DNA from 2 places in the Brevibacillus sp. M2.1A genome. Region 2 is predicted to be linked to the other one. Evidence: predicted binding sites of a transcription regulator. Region 2 holds the regulator's gene; the other holds the start of a gene.
The links. The regulator LexA, encoded in region 2, represses DNA repair genes until DNA is damaged. The targets are predictions, from matches to a motif close to CGAACATATGTTCG.
Positions count from the first base shown of each region.

Region 1 (9,599 bases), 1.4 Mb from region 2:
ATTGTCGATTCCCATAACCGGAACTTTATTAGATACCGAAAAAATAGTATGAACAAAACATATTGAATTCCCAGATCAATCTCAGGTATTTTGAAAATAACTCTAACTAGGTAGGAAGTAACCGACAAGGTTATTCCCATGATTAAAAACTCTCTTTTGTAGTCCCAAAAAGGGAACCTGAACAACTTGAAAATGAATGCCAGTACAACAATGATATCTGCGAATCCAAGCAAAAGATATAATATCGTGTTCACTCACATGTCCCCTTTTGCAGACTATTCTCTCCTACAATATCCCTACTCTTACTAATTATCAAGATTTTACAAAAAACAAAAGCCCGCTCGAATGAGAAGGGCTTTTCACATTGTCCAAAAGTCACTTTCCTTTACGTCTTTGTCGAGCAACCTCAGGGCCTTCAATACCTTTCTCCCTACTATCGGCGGAGGATAATAGTCCTCATCTGTGCAGAGTTTAGTTGCCGTGTCTTTATTAACCGGTGCAGCTGCACATAGCCATTGTTGATTCTTTCCATGCCTTTTCAAAAACTTTTTAACTTTGGTTTCGGGCTTACCCAGTCCAAACATTCTGCTCACCTCAGTAAACCATTTTGGACAAGACCGAATAATTTTAGTCATTTTTTCCGTTACAAATCGGAATAATGGACAATTTATACCGCATCAATTGTACCAGAGTGAGTTCGTAATCTCGTTCGTTTGTTTGGCGGACATTATGAACGACAATACGAACTGAAAAATACAACGTTGGCAATGATTATTGAATATCTACTCGTTCGTTTCAACCGCAACTGTTTCTATCGAAACAACAATGAGGTGGTGTGAAAGGAGTTGGTGATCGGTGATTTTGGAAGTGATCTCGTCTGCTGTGCTGGGAGGTGTTGCACTGTATGCTCATTTGCAAAAGTCTGGAGTTACAAACGACAGTGAGAAATTGAACAAGATTTTTTCTCTGACCGGATTGAATGTAAAGGACAAAGACAAAACTTATACCGCGCAGCTTGTAAAAAAAGTAAATCACTCCTGGGGTACAGAGTACCGGTATCGCATTCCGTTGGGCCGAAGTTTTGAGGATTACCAGGCTAAACTCGCTCACATTCAAGACGGGTTGAACAACCGCAAAACCACGCTGTCATTTTCCTTTCCAGACCTAAAAACCATCGATCTCACCAGCCCCCTACTCCCCCAACTTAAAGCGCTCCTTACGAAGAAAAAGACTGCCAAAAAGGAAGTTGAGCTTACGTATGATGGGCTGCTCAAAGTGAAGGTTTACAATCAACCAATGCCCTCCCTAGTCAAATACGAAGAAGCACTCGCAGCTGGCAATTGGAAGGTGCCTGTTGGTTTGATCAGAGAAGGAAACGCGATTATCCATCACGATTTCGAACAGATTCCCCATATGGTAGTTGGGGGCGCCACGAGATATGGCAAAAGTAACTTTTTGAATCTGATCATCACAACTCTACTAGCTCAACAGCCGGACAACGTTCAATTCACACTGATCGATCTGAAAGGCGGCGTGGAGTTTTCGGACTACCGAAATGCTAAGCAAGTGATCAACTATGCAGAGGAGCCAGAAGAGGCTGATAAGGCTTTGCGTACGCTCGTCGAGGATATGAGGGGTAAACAATCGGCGATTAAGCAGAAGGGCTACAGGAACGTGCAGGAAGCCAGAGAGAAGGTCAGACACTTCATTATCATTGATGAGGTCGGAGAATTAAACCCTGACGAGTCTGTTTCCAAAGAGGACCGCGCCATTAAGGAACGCTGCCAAACATATTTGAGCCAGATAGCTCGACTGGGTGCAGGTTTAGGGTATAGGCAAATACTCGCCACTCAATACCCTACTGGCGATGTAATTCCGCGCCAATGCAAGCAAAACAGTGACGCCAAGCTATGCTTTCGCGTGCAAACAGCTACGGCCTCCCGTGTGGTCTTGGATGAGACTGGGGCCGAAACACTCCCTGAGATAAAAGGCCGCGCCATATACCAGACAGCAGACAAAATGCAGATTGTGCAGACTCCTTTCATAGACTCAAAGACAATTCGGCAGTCTGTTCAACCTCACATCGTCATCAAGCCGAGAAAGGAGCAGAACGATGCAGACAACAGCCGTGAAGCGCATAGAGAGGCAAGAACAAATCCTCCACAGTCTGGACAGATTCGGTTTTTTGAGTAGGTCGCATATCCAACGGATACACCGTCTAGGAGGCGACAGGAACGCGCAAAAGGTCCTCAAGAACATGGAAGAATACCTTCAATCGTTTCGAGAAGAAGAATACGGCACCGTGTACTATCTCAGTCGAGTAGGTCGGCAAATGATCGGATCGCAGAAGATTGTGCGTCGCACTTTGCAAACAAAGCACACTCTTATGCGTAACGATTATTTCTTCCACATGGGATGCCCAGTCAATTGGCGCACTGAAATTAAAGTGACGGACGGCAAAACAACACTTGTGACTGATGCTCTATTTACAAAGAATAAGCGCCACAACTTTCTCGAAGTCGATAACACACAAAGCATGGCTGAGAACAGCGCAAAGATAAAGCGATACAGGGATATGTTAGAGCGAGGTTTGTTTCAGAAGGAGTTTGGATACTTCCCTACTCTGCATATTGTTACGGTCAGCAAAAGCAGAGTCAGACGCTTTACAGAGCTGTGCGAGGGATTGCCTGTTGAGGTGTGCCAGATAAATGACATCATGTGAGGAGTGGTCAAAATGACGAGAACTGAGGTTATCAAGTTCCGTGATTTCATGGATGGTACTTGGAATACGAAGACTAAAAAGCGCGATCTGAAGAAGCTTACAGATGCGCTGATTAAAACAGGCGCAATAGTTCCACTTGCTCTAACACCTGCATTGCACGCGAGTGCAGCGGAAAGCATCCCAGCAGCCGCTACACAAGTTGTGGCCGGCGCAACATTACAGGTCCTAGCTCATGCGCTCGATCCATTAACGCAAATACTTGTGGCCATCTCTCTTCCTGTTGCCTCAGTAGTCATGATCGGCGGTTGCTTCTTCTTCATGTTCGGGCAATCTGAACGGGCCTGGTCCACAATTCAAAACTCTGGATTGGGATATCTGCTTATTCAACTCTCTCCCTTGTTCATTAAGGTGCTAGAGCAAATAGGAAAAAGCATCTAATAAAAATACCCGCCTCTACAACGTGGAGACGGGTTTGTTCTTATGCGGCTAGAATAAAATCGACGAATACTGGTGAGCGTAGCATGCCGCTCTTCGTCCAGTTTCTCATTTTGACGCGCGCTTTAATTTGAGGCTGGATGTAAACGAAATCGCGATCCTCTCCGGTAACCAATGATTTCGCAACTCCGTAAAACGCCTTCTTATGAGTAGGCGGCACGCCAAACTCAATGACACCTGCTGGGCGACCATTATAATGTGCGAGCCAGCCAAAATCACCTTTTCTGTAGCCTGCGATCTGGACGTCTACATACGTATAATTAATGATCTTGATGAAATCGTCTGTCCGCTTATCCGAGTGGTATCGCCCATCCTTTTTCTTGGCGACTATACCCTCCATGTTTCGAGCAACAATTGCGCCCCATAAGTCCTCGCCTCGACCGTCAATGTACGCGATTTTGCTCATGGTTGGAGTATTCGTTATTGCACCGTCCAGGACAGCTTTGCGCTCCATTAGAGTAAGTCCTCTTAGGTCAACTCCATCATAATGTAGGATATCGAATACAACGTAGGATATCGGCAGCCGTGATCGCTTTGAATGGAATCGTTGCATAGTCAGCTCAAAGTCAGGAATCCCTGTGTCTGGGTCCATCACCACGAGTTCGCCATCTAGGATGATATCAGGCCCGTCCGTAATTAATTCGGGGTACTTCGAGGTCACGTCGTTATTGTGTCTTGTATAAAGGCGCGTCTGGCCGTTTCTCCGGGATAAAATCAGACGGTGGCCGTCAATTTTAGGCTCGAAGACGTAGCGACCGTCCGAAAATGGTTTATCAGCTTGCTCGAGCAGCATCGGGTATATAAATTCCATATAGCATCACCGCTATAATTGTATCAATACTGCAAGGGACATGCGCTGGTAATTACTCGTAGGAGACTTTCATAATGTCCATGAAAGGTATCTTCCTTGTTGCTCCGTTTTCCTCTATATGAACTAGCCTTGTACGCGAGTCAAGTACAGTGATCCGTCCACGGATCTTCTCTGCTTCGCCCCAGACAGACAGAGCCCTTTCGTCGCCATCATCTTTTGCTTCAATGAGTTGACTCCCTAATTCCTCTAACTCGAATTCATCTCTTGTAGGACGTTTTGGTGTAGTTGACTTTGCCATAGAATCCTCCTTAATCCGCTTTTACGGCTGTTATGTGATCCATAGATATCCACTGGCTATCTTCATCGGTCACAAGTTTAATTCTTCTGCCGTTCTGGTCAATCCACTTGACCACACCCCACATCGTGCATATCGTTCCCAGATTGCCTTTTACTTGCTTCCACCACGTTACTGTAATAGCATAATCCGCCCGCGCTGAATCACAAATAACATAGTTTAAGGATTCCAGTTCATCTTGCTCAACAATAGGCATAGATACAAGCTTGTCATCTTCCTTCATCTGTAGATACAGCGCACGTTGCTCCGGCAACACGAAACGCATTGAAAAAGGATTTTCTATCTTAGAGGCCATCTCAACACACCGTTCCTTTCCCAAGTCTCGAACACTTCCATCTTATCGGGCTCAGACCTATGCCATTCAATGTATTCTTCTTTCGTGAGAGCATCGAGTATTGTCATGATTCCGCCTCTATCTCTCCCTGTCTTGATACACAGTTCGTCGATAGTTGGTGTTCTGCGCCGCCCTGCCGAATAGTTTCCGATCACTCTTAATACCTTACGCTCAATATCAGAAAGCAAATTCAATCACCCCTTAAACAAGAACGTTTGTTCCTATTTTATGACGGGTGACGAAAAAAGAAAAGCCCCACTTTTTAGTGGGGCAAAGTCATCGGGTTCCAGCCAGGTCCGCCATCCAAACTCAATACCCAATCAGGACCAGTTCCGAAATGAATTGTGTCCCAACCTGGACCACCATCCATTTTCCATTCAGGTCCAGTAAATAGGATTTGTGGTCTTTCTCCGAGGTCAAAACATAGCACAGTGCAGCGTTCGCCAAAATCTTTTAAATTGAAAGTCATTCTACCACCTCGTTTTTTCTTAATCATACAATTGTTGTCAAAAATAAAAAAGCCCCTCACCCAATTAAGGGTGAAGGGAAGATAGTAGTTGATCGAAGATATTAACGATTTGTTTTTGCATGTCTTCACCGAAACCAATGACGGTTCCACCTGCAATTCCAAGGACACCAGTTAGAATAAGTAGCACGCTCTTTTTATTCTTTCTCAGCAAGTCTTTTATACAGTTACGCAACCTTTCAATTTTACCGTTTTAGTCTCTTGTACCCACTCAATTTGCAGCCCAAGAGCCAATGCAACCTCCCGGGCTGTTGCGTAAGATGTACCTGCCTCGATAGTCACCGTTAACTGTTTGCCGTTTACTGTCACAGCCTTACTGTCTGGACACCATCCTGGCGAGACACCTACTGCCTCTGCTACCGCACGCACCGGAAGGGTTGAGACGCCATTGTTGAGATAGCCTTGAACTCGCAGCATCTTTCCGTTGACCTCGATAGACACTTTATCCACAGGTTTTTTCTCCGGTTGTGGATTTTGGGACTTGTAAGGAACGCCAATGAACTCGCAGAAATTTTTTACAATTGACTCTGCCCATATCTTCCAGTCCCTCTGAATTTGCGCCACATCATCTTGCTTTGAATCGATGAATCCATATTCCACAATGACCGTTTCAATCTTTCCGGTTTGGCGATGCATAAAATAATAGTCATAATTTTGCTTACCCTGCCTAGAAAAAACACGTCTGACATTTTGTCCAGACGTGCTAAGAGCTTCTGCTAATTTTTTTGCAAGTTTGCCATCAGAATGGATGGAGTAGATCGTCTCAGCTCCATCACCTCCGCCGGCATTAATGTGATTTGAGATACAATACTTGGCTCCACTCTCTCGAACAAGTTTTGTTCTTTGATCCGGCGTCAGCGCGATATCAGATGTGCGTGTTAGAACAACCGGAACCCCTAACGCCTGAAACCTTGCGTATTGATACAAACTAATTTGTAAGTTTAGGTCTTTTTCTTTTAGTCCATTTGCACCGACTGCTCCAGGGTCACTTCCACCGTGCCCCGGATCAATAATCAGTATGGGAAGTGGCATGGTTTGTCCTCCTTGTGAATCGTACTGATCAAGTTTGTATTTCTCGATCCGCTTGATTAGCTCTTGAGCGTAATTCGGATCGGTTGCATACCCTGCATCTTGAATGGCCTGACAAGCAGCTCTGTAACTTGCGCCCAATACCTTTGCGTATCTGGGTTCCAAGAGTTTAGCTGTATGATCCTGAACACTTTCCAGCCAGTTGTTGTACTTCCGGAAATCTGATAGCTTTTCGATTTTTTTGTTGTCTACATATTCGGGTGAAACCTTCTGATATATCCCGGCAGGACCCGTCCCTTTGATTCCGAAAAGGTTATTTGCTTTTGTTGCTAGTTCAGAGGTTCCCCATCCGGATTCTAGGATAGCTTGAGCAATCGTCAAAGATGCAGGAACACCATGTTTTTGCATATCATCCACAGCGGCAGGCGCAACCTTTGAGATGAACTCAAGCTGCGTCATTCTCGTCACCTTTTTTCGGGAACGAATTTTTGACTCCGGAATGAATTCCGATTGCTGCAAGAGCTTCAATAAATGCCAATTTTCCAGACTCTAAAAAGTCTCCGTTAAACAGTAAGGCATTGATTAAATTAAAAGCCACTGTCATTAAGACAATGGCTAACGGAATCATTTTGTTTGGATACCAAGCTTCACTTTTCAACCAAGTTGCAATCGCCATTACTACAGCCACTACCAATCCAATTTCAATCATCGTTATCCCTCCTATTTTGTACCGAAGTTATTTTCAAGACGTTCGATTCGGAACTCCATTTTCTCAAGAGTAGATGCGATTTTTTCCTGCGTCTCCTGCATCTTGTCTACATGATCCATTAAACGTTCTTCACGCTGCTTTGCATCTTCGTGGATCTGCTGCTCCCGTTCGCGGGATCTCTGTTTTTCTTCTTTGTATTCGCGCAATAAAAAAAGCACACATGTGACGAACAGTGCGCTTGGGAGCCCAAATTTCATTGCAAACTCTGTCAGAATTGCTGTATCAATCACCGGATTATCACCCTTTCTTTTAGCAATTGCATTCTACGTTCGCCAATGCCTCCGATCTTATCTAACTGCTCCCACGAGCTTATTGGACGGTTCCTGATGATCTCTTGGGCAAGTTTTTCTCCAATCCCTGGTAGTCGCGTTAAATCCTCATAGCTGGACGTGTTGATGTCTAATTTAAACGTTATTGAGGATGTAGCATAGTAGGATGCCCCGAAGAATACAACAAGCGCCAAGCAACCAAGGGATAGAAAAAAACGCATCCTTTGTCCCTCTTTTCTGCGTGTATTGAATTTGCTAGAATTATCCTTACCATTCTTTTCTGCGTGGAGAATGGTCCGGTGGGAAGTGTTACCGCACTCCCGCCGGTCATGCACGCAGCTTTTTATGCATTAAAAAAAGCCCCTATGGAGCTATCAGCTTACTTTATAGGCCACGGTTTCATCATATTCTTGTTGAGTGATCCATCCGTTAACCAAAGCAATGTCCAACTGCTTTGTCCGGTTTTCTTCTGTAGCGAATGGTTCAACTGTGAAGTAAGTGGCGGCGTACTGTTTTACTTCTTCGTGATATTGCGCATTGATGTCAGTGAACCGCTTTGTCCCATCTACGTAAATCTGATAGGCATAACCTCTAACAAGTCGTTGACGTAGCGTTTCAGCCATGATGCTATCCCCTTTCAAACCATGCCGTTGTTTGCTAATGTCTCGAGAATAAACGTCACATCATCCTGAATAAGCGAATCACGCGATTTGAGATGCGCATTTTCAGCTTTCAATTGGGCAATCAGTTCGTCCTTTTGTGCTAACAGGTCTTTCTCCTGGTTGATCTCCGAAATAGGCTTAGGATTGATAAGTTTCATTCATAGGCACCCCCAAACCCATCTAAGATAATTCCGCTTGGTCCTTCAATTCGTTGGTAGGTTTCATTGAACCAACCTTTGGTGACACTCACATCATCTAAGTTCGCTAAATCTTCCTCAAACTTGTTGTGCGCAATATCCGAAAACAGAGCATCTTCAACCTTTTGTACACGGGTGATTAAATTAACAATGGATAAGTAGTTGTCAAGAATCCCCCTTTCCCATCGATTGACATCTCCTTCCGTCGGCGTATCAGCATACTTCCAGTCAAGTTTTGCTTGATATGACATGGTTTCATCCTCCTGGCAAAATGCTTATTTTAAATCGAATCCCCCATTGACCTGAAGTGCTTGTTGTGTTGGTGAAGACGTAAGGGCGACCGTTTTTTACGGATTGAGACATATCCTCCCATGTAGGAGACACATCATGAGCGTTGTTGCAAACCTGTACATTCAGATTTGCACCGTCTGGGATTGTTCCGTTGAGCGAAAGGATGACCCTCGTCGGTTGCGCATCTGCTGGAAGAATTGCTGTGGTTGCTAATTCGATTCCATCAACCGCACGTTTGAATGTGAATGTTCTCTTTGACGATGCGTTATATTGATCCGTAGCAGTAATGGTCAATTGATGTGTTACGCCTGGTTGTAATTTGATCCACATGTCGTGAGGAATCGTAAGGGTTTCCTGTTTACCATCTGTCCCAGGAAAAGAGCGAATTGTATTGCCATCAACGGCATCAGTAATGGTAAAAGAATATCCCTCTACGTCCGTTACGGTGTACTGGATTGACGGAGGCGTTGTGATTGTTCCTAAATCCTGATCGCTTCCAGAAATCTGCGGAGGCTGATTGTACAGTACAGTAAAGTTCCTTGTTGTGTCGGGACTCTTTCCACCTTGATCATCTTCAGCCCAGACTGTAAGAGTATGTGTGACGTTCTCCGCCAAAATCGGAGTGACTGGATTAGAACCGTCATAGAGGCGATTATTCACATACGTCAGTGTTTTGCTGAAGTTTATAGGCGTTGTGCCATTCGAAACGGATGCTGTTATGTTGTAGGTAGTCCCGTTGTCGATTTTATATTTGACTGTGACAACATTACCGGAATCAGCGTCTGTTGCTGAACCGGAAATTGTTAGTGTCTTTCCTTCCGTCAATGTCTGATTGTTGGAAGGTGATGTTAGAGTAAGTGTTGGCAGGTTGTTGATAATTGGCTCCAACACGAGTAACCCAGCTACTCCATAACTCGCAGAATAATTTGATTGAGATGTCAATTCACTTTCATTTTGTGATCGCTTATCATGCATATAGCCAAATGCACATTGCAAGTTACTCGAATAGGGGGCAACCATCGCGGAGTCCACTGCCTCGTTATAATTTTTGGGTGGAGAAAACGTAGCATAGGCAGTGACTGAATTAAGTAAAACAAACATTGTGTTGTTTTTATTTGTTGTAGCTAAAGAAGTTGGGA
Region 1 covers NZ_JABSUY020000001.1:2,675,428-2,685,026, reverse strand. The annotation lists gene HP567_RS13225 (hypothetical protein) at 1-254, opposite strand, end outside; gene HP567_RS13220 (FtsK/SpoIIIE domain-containing protein) at 856-2,193, shown strand; gene HP567_RS13215 (replication-relaxation family protein) at 2,114-2,722, shown strand; gene HP567_RS13210 (hypothetical protein) at 2,735-3,160, shown strand; gene HP567_RS13205 (ATP-dependent DNA ligase) at 3,201-4,028, opposite strand; gene HP567_RS13200 (YolD-like family protein) at 4,081-4,326, opposite strand; gene HP567_RS13195 (YolD-like family protein) at 4,337-4,702, opposite strand; gene HP567_RS13190 (hypothetical protein) at 4,980-5,324, opposite strand; gene HP567_RS13185 (glucosaminidase domain-containing protein) at 5,403-6,731, opposite strand; gene HP567_RS13180 (hypothetical protein) at 6,718-6,981, opposite strand; gene HP567_RS13175 (hypothetical protein) at 6,993-7,271, opposite strand; gene HP567_RS29990 (ComEA family DNA-binding protein) at 7,268-7,531, opposite strand; gene HP567_RS13170 (hypothetical protein) at 7,685-7,933, opposite strand; gene HP567_RS13165 (hypothetical protein) at 7,948-8,130, opposite strand; gene HP567_RS13160 (hypothetical protein) at 8,127-8,420, opposite strand; gene HP567_RS13155 (DNRLRE domain-containing protein) at 8,425-9,599, opposite strand, start outside.
Region 1: a site for LexA is predicted at 4,926-4,939, ahead of HP567_RS13195 (YolD-like family protein). Genes of this name have one in related genera too.

Region 2 (9,599 bases):
CAATTGCAACAAGGCCTCATATGGATCACTACCTGGAATATGAAAGTATCGAGCAAATGCAGGCTCGGTTTTGATGCCGCTTTGCTTCAGAGCTCTGATGTGTTGGTATGCATCCATGCCCCCTATTTCTAGCAATCGTGCTTCGATGTCCATATGACGATAGGCATTTTGCTTTTCGACAGCTAACGGTTGAGCAAACAATTCAAACCAAAAGTCAGCTGTGAAAAAAGAGATAACGCACGTGGGAATACTTTTTATATCTAGTTGAGTCACTTCAAATCCAGGCAAACAGCCAAACGCTTTACGAACAACCTGCTCAAACTGATGCAAATCATGACTCTCGCAAATAATATCCAGATCACTTCCTACAACGTCAATGTTCAATGGGATGGTTCCGGCAAGCACTGGACGGTAATCGGATAGTACTTCCATGATGTGCGTCTGTTGAATTGCTTCCAACGCCGCTTTTTGGCGCGATGTTCCTCTGCCCAGGTAAGAGAGATCATGCCAATTTCTCATGGGACAACCTCCATGTCTAGTTTCTTTTAAAATAGTTTAGACAAAAGTGAATAAGTACGCAACGAAATCGGTAATCACTCGTATACCTAAATGAAGGGAGTGTAGTGGATGGAAATATTTTTGTGGGTCGTAGTTGTGTTATTGTTCTTGCTTAGCATCGCAGGAATTTTCTTACCCGTTTTACCTGATACGATCTTGCTGTGGGCGGGCTTTTTACTCTATCACTTTTTTATTGCAGATCCGGGAGCGGGATTGCCGGCATCCTTTTGGTGGGGAATGGTCGTTCTAAGCATTCTACTTTACGGTGCTGACTTGCTGACGAACATGTACTTCGTGAAAAAGTATGGGGGGTCAAAATGGTCGTCCATTGCCGCTGCGGTCGGAATTATCCTCGGGATTTTCGTGTTTCCACCGTTTGGTATGCTGATCTTGCCGTTTGTATTCGTCGTTCTCGTAGAGTTAATGGTGCAGAAGCAATCGATGGAGCGAGCAGTGAAAGCAGGGGTAGGTTCACTGATCGGATTTTTGGGCAGTGCGGTCGTAAAAGTCATCTTGCAAGTTACGATGATCATCTGGTTTTTTATCGCCAGATAACATATAGAAAACGAAAAGGACAGCCGAGGCTGTCCTTTTTTACGTGGAAACTAGTGAATGAGGCGATAGACACCGATGACTTTACCGAGAATGGTGACATGCTCCAGAATGATCGGTTCCATTGTGGCATTCTCCGGTTGGAGTCGGAAGTGGTTCTTTTCTTTGAAAAATCTTTTGACGGTCGCTTCGTCTTCTTCTGTCATGGCTACGACAATGTCACCATTGTTCGCTACGTGTTGTTGGCGAACAATGACGTAATCTCCGTCGAGAATTCCGGCATCAATCATACTGTTCCCGGAGACACGCAGCATGTAGACCTTGTCTGAAGTCACGATATTGTCTGGAAGCGGGAAGTATTCTTCCACATCCTCAATGGCTGTAATCGGTTGTCCAGCAGTTACTTTTCCGATTACGGGCACACGGACGACAGAGTCTTCGAAATTGTCTTGAAAACGATCTTCATCTGATAGCAATTCGATGGCGCGAGGTTTGGTAGGGTCTCGACGAATGAGGCCTTTTTTCTCTAAACGTGCCAAATGACCATGTACCGTTGAGCTGGAAGCGAGTCCGACAGCCTCTCCAATTTCACGTACAGAAGGCGGATATCCTTTATCACGAACTTCCTTTCGTATGAACTCGATGATGGCTTGTTGTCTACTCGATAATTTTGACATAGAAAGACACCCCTGATTTCTCGAACATATTTTCCTATATTATACCATGGGAGCTTGCGTTCGACAAACATAAGTTCGATTCATTGTTGACATGAACATACGTTCTCATTTATTATGAGTTTACAAAAGGACAGAACGTATGTTTGTAAGGGGGCCATTATCATGAATTCATCGACAGTACGTAATCGTTTCGAGAAAAAAGAAGAACGTCGTGTTCGTTTTGGTATCACGAGAGGTCAAGCTCTCTTGTTTCTTATTACATTTATTCTCTTTTTTTACTTGTTGACCGAACTAGTGTTTGCTTCTTCGCCAATGGAGGAGCCACAAGGCATTGAGGTAACCGTACAATCCGGAGATAGCCTATGGTTGTTAGCCGTTCGCTACTCAGATCAGCATACAGATGTTCGTGACTATATCATAGAAATCAAGGAAGCGAACGGTTTGGATAGCAACAGGATTTACCCGGGTCAGACTCTGATCATGCCTGATATGCCGTAAGTGTTCGGCTGTCTTGCGGGATCATTCGAATGTGGTATAATGAAGCGGCACTACTACAGAGTGGGAGGAACCAGCAGTGGTATCTGACGCAGAAATTAAACGCATTAATGAATTGGTCAAAAAATCTCGCGAAGAAGGTTTGACTGAAGAAGAAAAGCTCGAACAAAAAGCATTGCGCCAAAAGTACATTGACGCCGTTAAGCTTTCATTGAGAGCTAATTTGGATTCCATCCGTTATGTGGAAGACCTTGAAGAAAATAAGCCAAAACAGTAAGATAACAATTACTGATACGACAGACATCCTCGCTTGACGCTAGGGTGTCTTTTTCTGTGACATACATAACGCTTTGATTGCCAGGGAGGGAAAGCGATGGCGTGGATAGCTGTAGCGGTTGGAGGAGCAGTTGGCTCTCTTTTGCGCTACCTATTGTCTTTGCTTGCGAATCAGCCGGGATGGCCATGGGGAACCTGGATCGCCAATGTTTGTGGATCGTTGATCATCGGCATCTTGTTCGTGCTGGGGAAAGAACGTGGCATATTATCTCCAACACTCTATCTCTTATTTGCAACGGGGGTCATGGGAGGATTTACGACTTTCTCTAGCTTTTCCTTGGAAGTGGTCACTTTTTGGGGAGAAGGCCACCTGTTGCGTGGCACTTTGTACGCTCTTCTCAGTTTGGGAGTCGGGCTACTTTCTTGTGCGGTTGGAATATGGCTGGGTAGGCAATGGTCCTGATACGTTCAATGGACACGATACATGTGAGGGGGAATGAAGGTGAGTACACAGCATCGTGATTATGAATGGGAACAAAAAAAGCTGGATGAAACAATTTCGGCGATTGACGAAGAAATGGAGCAGCTTCGCAATGATATTCGCGAGGCGACAGATGACTATGTGAAACAGGTCGTTAACTATAAAAAGGCAAAGGATTTGCGTTACCTGGAAGATCAGGGGCGAGAGAAGCCTTATTTCGGCAGAGTGGACTTCTTGAAAGATGAGATCTACGAGCTGGATCAGGTCTACATAGGAAAACGGGGAATTGTACGCAGCGATACGTTTGATTCTGTCGTCGTGGATTGGCGTGCGCCTATCGCCAGTCTTTATTATTCCGGTGAGAGCAAAGACGCGTTTTATCGAATGGGACGAGAGATCGTGCGAGGTGAAGTTCGCTTAAAGCGTAATTTTGCGATTGAAGACGGTAAGATCGTCGGCATCTATGATGGAGCGGTAAAAGAAACGATTAACCGCGAAATGGGGCATCCTGACGAGTTTTTGCAAGAGGGCTTCATTGATGAATTTTTGGCAGCCAATCTGAATCAGGCGAACGATAGCAGGCTAAAAGACATCGTCGCTACGATTCAATCCGAGCAAAATGATATTATCCGGGCGGAAAAAGAACGGCCCATCGTTGTGCAAGGAGTAGCGGGGAGCGGAAAAACGACCATTGCGCTGCACCGACTCTCCTATTTGATATATAACTATCAGGATTCCATGATGTCCAAAAAATTCATGGTGTTCGCACCAAACCGGATGTTTCTTACCTATATATCCGAGGTTTTGCCTGAGTTGGGAGTCGATGACGTTCAGCAGTCTACCTTTGTGGATTGGGCAGCGCGTCTCGTGAAACCTCTGCTGCCAAAAGGATGGAGAATCGTGAGTCCGGATAAGCCTCTGCAATTGTTCTTTGAAGAGGGGCAGGATGAGCGCCAGCAAGAAATGACGCGAAACAGGCTTCGCTTCAAAGGATCGCTCGCTTGTCGGGAGGCGCTGGAGCAATATATCCGGCATATCGTCGAAACGAGAATTCCTTTTAAGAAACTCAGCTTTTTATACAATAAAACGAAACAAGTCTTTTCCATTCCGGGTGATTTTATTCGCCAATGCTTCCTGGAGCAATTCGCCAATATGCCGTATCATCGACGGGTAGAAGCTCTTCGTAAGCATTTGAAACAAGAAATGAACAAGCAATTATTTGCCCATTTGCGAGAACGAAAAGTCGATTTGGACAAAGAAGGCTTGTACAAATTCGAGAAAATGCTGGAGCAAATCCTGGATACGTACCTGACTTCATTTCCAAGACTGGAAATTTTCGCAGCTTATCGCGAATTGATTGCTGACGAGGAATTGCTGCGCAAGCTCGTACCTGCTGATATTTCAGACGAAGTGGTGCGTGATGTGACGCAGTCAAGTGCTGCGCTGTTTGCAGAGGAGAGATTGGAGCCGGAAGATATCGCTCCACTGCTATACTTGCAGCATATTGTTGAAGGAATGAATAAAGCGGAGCATTTTGATCATACGGTCGTGGATGAAGCACAAGACTTGAGTGCGTTAGAAATAGCCGTCATTGCATTGGCAACCAAGCGAAACTCGCTCACAATCGTGGGAGATATTGCGCAAGGCATCCATAGCTACCGGGGGATTCATGCCTGGGAAGAGTTGACGAAGGGGATTTTTGCCCAGCTGTTTCCTTCCTATTATACGTTGTCGCAAAGTTATCGTTCGACAATTGAGATCATGCGCTGCGCCAATGAAGTGTTGCGGCAAATTGAATTGCCCGAGACGGTATTGGCAAAACCGGTTTTGCGACATGGTGAAAAACCAATCATGGTCAAGGCTCGTTCACGAGCGCAACTATGGGAGGACATCTCTTCACGTGTGGCTGCCTACCAGTCGGAAGGCTTCAAAACGATTGCCATTGTAGCGAAAACCATACAAGCGAGTAAAAAAGCCCATAAAGGCTTGCAAGACAAAATAGCTGATCTGACTCTGTTAGGCAGCAAGGATAACCAATTTCCCGGTGGCGTAACCGTCATGCCTGCTTTTTTAACAAAAGGCTTGCAGTTCGATGTGGTCATTATACTGGATGTGGATGCCTATCAAAATAATGAATGGGATGCGAAACTGTTGTACGTCGCGATGACACGTCCGGTCCATCGGCTTGTTATGACGCAGGTTGATGATGTTTCTTCACCGTTGCTGAAAGATTTACCGACAGCGCTGTACACCATGGCTACTGACGAATAAGAATCGACTCATCAAAGAAAACCCTCTGCCTGTAAAAAGCAGAGGGTTTATCTGTACAATCTTAGTGGTCGCCTGTGTTGCCTTTGGAAGGGTTGGTAATCACAAAACCTTCTTGCGGCAAGAAGAGGTAATCAATGACAACGCCATCCAGTAATGGCTCATCTTTTTTCACGATCACATCGATCTCTTTGTCAGTCGAGATCACCACATCTTCTTCTGTTGGCTTGTCCAGAGCGAGTCCGTAGTGGGCATGATCACCATGAGCGTGAGTAATATAAACGCGCAGTTTCAATTCTTTGTCTTCTTCTTGCTCGATAATTGGAGCCAATTGTTTGGCAGCGTTACGAGTGATTTTTAGTTTCACAGGTCAAATCCCCTAACTGTATGTAAGTTACCCTTCCATCTTAGCAAGAGGGAATTCAGGATGCAATGTTGAAAGTGTTACGACATGTGTAGAGAATGACAACGGGGTGGAAGGAGAGTCATCTATGAAAATTGATTTGCGTAGTGATACCGTTACGAAACCAACCGAGGAGATGCTTCGGGCAATGGCGGAAGCGGAGGTTGGTGATGATGTTTACCGAGAGGACCCAACTGTCAATCGTTTGGAAGTAATCGCGGCTGAAATACTCGGAAAGGAAGCGGCTCTGTTCGTAACAAGTGGCACGCAAGGCAATCAGGTCGCTGTTTTGACACACTGTGTCAATGGAGACGAGGTCATTGCGGAAGCGGATTCGCACATTTTTTACTATGAAGGCGGCGCTATGTCGGCATTAGCCGGCGTACAGACAAGGACGCTGGTTGGCGAACGGGGTGCTTTGCGTGCTGAAGAGGTAGAGAGGGCGATACGGGGCAACAATATCCATTTTCCTCGCACAAAATTGATCTGTCTCGAAAATACACATAATCGCGCTGGAGGGGCGGTAATCTCTGTCGCGCAAATGAAGAGTGTTTATGCTATCGCGCAAAAACAAGGTATTCCCGTTCATTTGGACGGTGCTCGTCTCTTCAATGCAGCTGTCGCCCAAGGTGTTGCAGTCAGTGAGCTAAGCGCTTTTGCCGATACCGTTCAGATTTGTTTGTCGAAAGGGCTGAGTGCTCCGGTTGGTTCCATTTTGGCTGGGGATCGTGCGTTTATCGAGGAAGCGAGATGGTGGAGAAAAAAATTAGGAGGCGGGATGCGTCAGGCAGGGTATTTGGCAGCACCGGGCATCATCGCTTTGACACGGATGACCGAACGATTGGCAGAAGACCATGAACGGGCACAGCAATTGGCAAAAGGCTTGCGCCAGCTATCGCTTCAGGTCGAGCAAGTCGAGACGAATATCGTGCTGGTAAATACAGACTCGATTGGACAAACAGCTGTTGGCTTCTTGGAACGTTTGGAGGAAAAAGGAGTGCTCGCTGTTGATTTTGACGAGTATGTCATTCGCTTTACGACGCATCGACACATTACCGATCAACATATCGAGACCGTCGTTGCAGCAGTCGAGCAATTATTGGAAAAGGTGTAATCGTTTCAACCGCCTGTAGCCAGTCGAAGGGAAGACTGGCTTTTTCTTTTTCTTAAAACCGAATTCAAAATAATTAGACAATTTGTACAAAATAAGAGTCTATACACGATCTGTTTTTCGCCATACCGTCTGATTTGTTTCGTCTGCACTTGCGTTATCATGGTAGTGTGATAAAGCAAAGGCGTTTCCTGGTGTATGGAATCGAATGGAATCAAAGGGGATGGTCTCGATGAGAAAGAGGATAAGCTTTATTTTGAGCAGTTTCTTATTACTTCAAGTTTTAGCGGGATGTAGTACAAGTGAAACGGGGGTAACGAACAAACCGAATGAGCAGGCATCTCAACCAACGAAGCCAACGGGAAAAGAGATGGTATTGAATTGGAATGCTGACGGTGGAGAGCCTCCGACAGCAGATCCCGGACTAGCTTCCGATGGCACTTCCTTTGATGTGATTACTGCCTGTTTTGAAGGACTGACTCGCTATGGACCGGATGGGAAAATAGCCAACGCGATTGCCGACAGTTATACGGTATCCGAGGATTTGACGACGTACACGTTCAAATTGAAAACTAATGCGCAATGGAGCAACGGAGATTCGGTAACCGCCCATGACTTTGAGTTCGCCTGGAAAAGAAATCTCGACCCCAAGACAGCGTCCGAATATGCCTATATGCTTTATTTCATTAAAGGGGCAGAGGAGTTTAACACTGGGAAAGGATCACATGAAGACGTAGGGGTAAAAGCACTAGACGATTTTACATTAGAGGTCAAGCTCAATTCGCCAGCTCCGTTTTTTTACGAGCTGACGGCTTTCCCGACACTGTTTCCTTTACATAAAAAGACCTTGGAGGCACATCCGAACTGGGCAGCTTCTCCAGACAACTACGTAGGCAACGGCCCATTCAAAATGGAGCTGTGGGAGCATAAAAACAAAATGGTCCTTGTGAAAAACGAGAAGTATCATGACAAAGATGCCGTGAAGCTCGACAAGATCGTCTGGAGCATGATTACTGATACCAACACCGCTCAAGCGTTGTTTGATTCTGGTGATTTGGATTGGGGAGGGCATCCTACCTACGTGTTGCCCGTCGATGTGATCCCTGCTTTGCAGGAGGAAGGAAAAATCGTGATGGCACCATATCCGAACACGGTTGCAGTTACCTTTAACACAACGGTGTCCCCTTTTACGAATAAAAAGATTCGACAAGCCTTCTCGTATTCGATCCAACGGCAGCCTCTTGTAGATGGAATCGTGCAGACAGGGGTGCCTGCGGCTTTTGCGTGGGTTCCGCCCTCGATGCAACTCAGCGGAAATGACTATTTTCAAGAGGATGTAGACAAAGCCAAGCAGTTGTTGGCTGAAGGGTTAAAGGAGCTGGGGCTTTCGACATTGCCTGACGTGACCTACACATATGGTTCGGGTGACGATCGTCAGAAAAAACTGGCTGAAGCTCTTCAGGATCAATGGAAAAGAAACCTGGGTGTAGATGTGAAAATCAGTGGCTTGGAGGAAAAAGTTTTTTTACAAAACAAGCGCTCCAAAAACTATCAATTTGCCTACCGAAATTGGGGTGCTGATTTTAACGACCCTATCAATTTCCTGGAAATTTTCAAGGATAAAACAGTGGGCACGAACGACGCTGCTTGGGAAAACGACAGATATAGAGAGCTAATCGTCCAAAGTTACTTGGAAAAAGACCCGGCGAAGCGTAATGCGATCATGCGTGAGGCAGAGAACATCTTAATGGAGGAAATGCCGATTGCCCCTGTGTATTATGGTGCAAGACCGTATATAAAAAACGACAAAGTCAAAGGATTCTTGATCAACCCGTTTGGTGGTAGAGACTTTAAATATACTACCATCGAACAATAAAAAAGAGTCTTGCCGTATCCGGAAACTTGGAGAGCGGCAAGGCTTTTTTTGGTTCCGTTCGGTTGACTCACTTGTGTGTAATTCAGACCCGCCAATGAAATACTATAGCTATCCAACATAGGGGAAAAGAGGGATGGATATGATCTCGGCCAAAGAGCGAGAACGCATTCTCAATCAAATGAAACGGGATGAGAGCAAGATTGTCAACATCGTCCTAAACGATTCCAATCAGGTTGCGGGCGAAATTGAAAAAGCCAACCACCAAGGCATTTTCCTGGTGGATGGCCGGTACTACGGGTACGAGGACATCAAAGAAATCAATGGCTCGTAATGGTTACAGGCGTGGAGGCGGGAAGAAATAACGCAAGGCGTCAGGCAGCTCTTTTTGCCACAAACCCCAGACGTGATTCCCTGGTTTTTCTCGATACGACAAGGTTGCTTGCTTGTCCTCAAGAATCTGTTTTGCCTTGCGATTCCATTGAACGAAGTCGAAGGTACCCGCACTTGTTTCTACAGATGTCTCATCGAGGCCAACGACCATCCAAATTCGCAGCCAAGATAGACTAGACTGATCCAAAAGCGGGTCGAGTGTCGTTTGGAAAAACGCCCCGGACAGCGCGAGTACTTGTGGAAAAAGGTTTGGGTTTTCTAATGCGAGATGCAAAGAAACGGTTCCACCCAAAGAGTCTCCTGCCAGCACACGTGAAGCAGGATCACGGCGCACAGGATAACGCTCCTCTATGTAAGGAATCAGCTCTTCGGTGAAAAAACGCTGATAGGCTGCGTTTCTCGACCCAGATGGAGAATACTCGCTCGTGCGTTTGTTACGGTCGACGGAAACACCGACGACGATATAGGGTTCGATACCTTCTTCCAGAATCAATTGATTGGAGATGGTCGCG
Region 2 covers NZ_JABSUY020000001.1:4,108,450-4,118,048, reverse strand. The annotation lists gene HP567_RS19620 (DUF4269 domain-containing protein) at 1-519, opposite strand, end outside; gene HP567_RS19615 (DUF456 domain-containing protein) at 628-1,113, shown strand; gene lexA (transcriptional repressor LexA) at 1,164-1,787, opposite strand; gene yneA (cell division suppressor protein YneA) at 1,950-2,285, shown strand; gene HP567_RS19600 (DUF896 domain-containing protein) at 2,362-2,559, shown strand; gene crcB (fluoride efflux transporter CrcB) at 2,656-3,021, shown strand; gene HP567_RS19590 (HelD family protein) at 3,061-5,310, shown strand; gene HP567_RS19585 (HesB/IscA family protein) at 5,372-5,674, opposite strand; gene ltaE (low-specificity L-threonine aldolase) at 5,799-6,824, shown strand; gene HP567_RS19575 (peptide ABC transporter substrate-binding protein) at 7,054-8,697, shown strand; gene HP567_RS19570 (hypothetical protein) at 8,831-9,028, shown strand; gene HP567_RS19565 (alpha/beta hydrolase) at 9,032-9,599, opposite strand, start outside.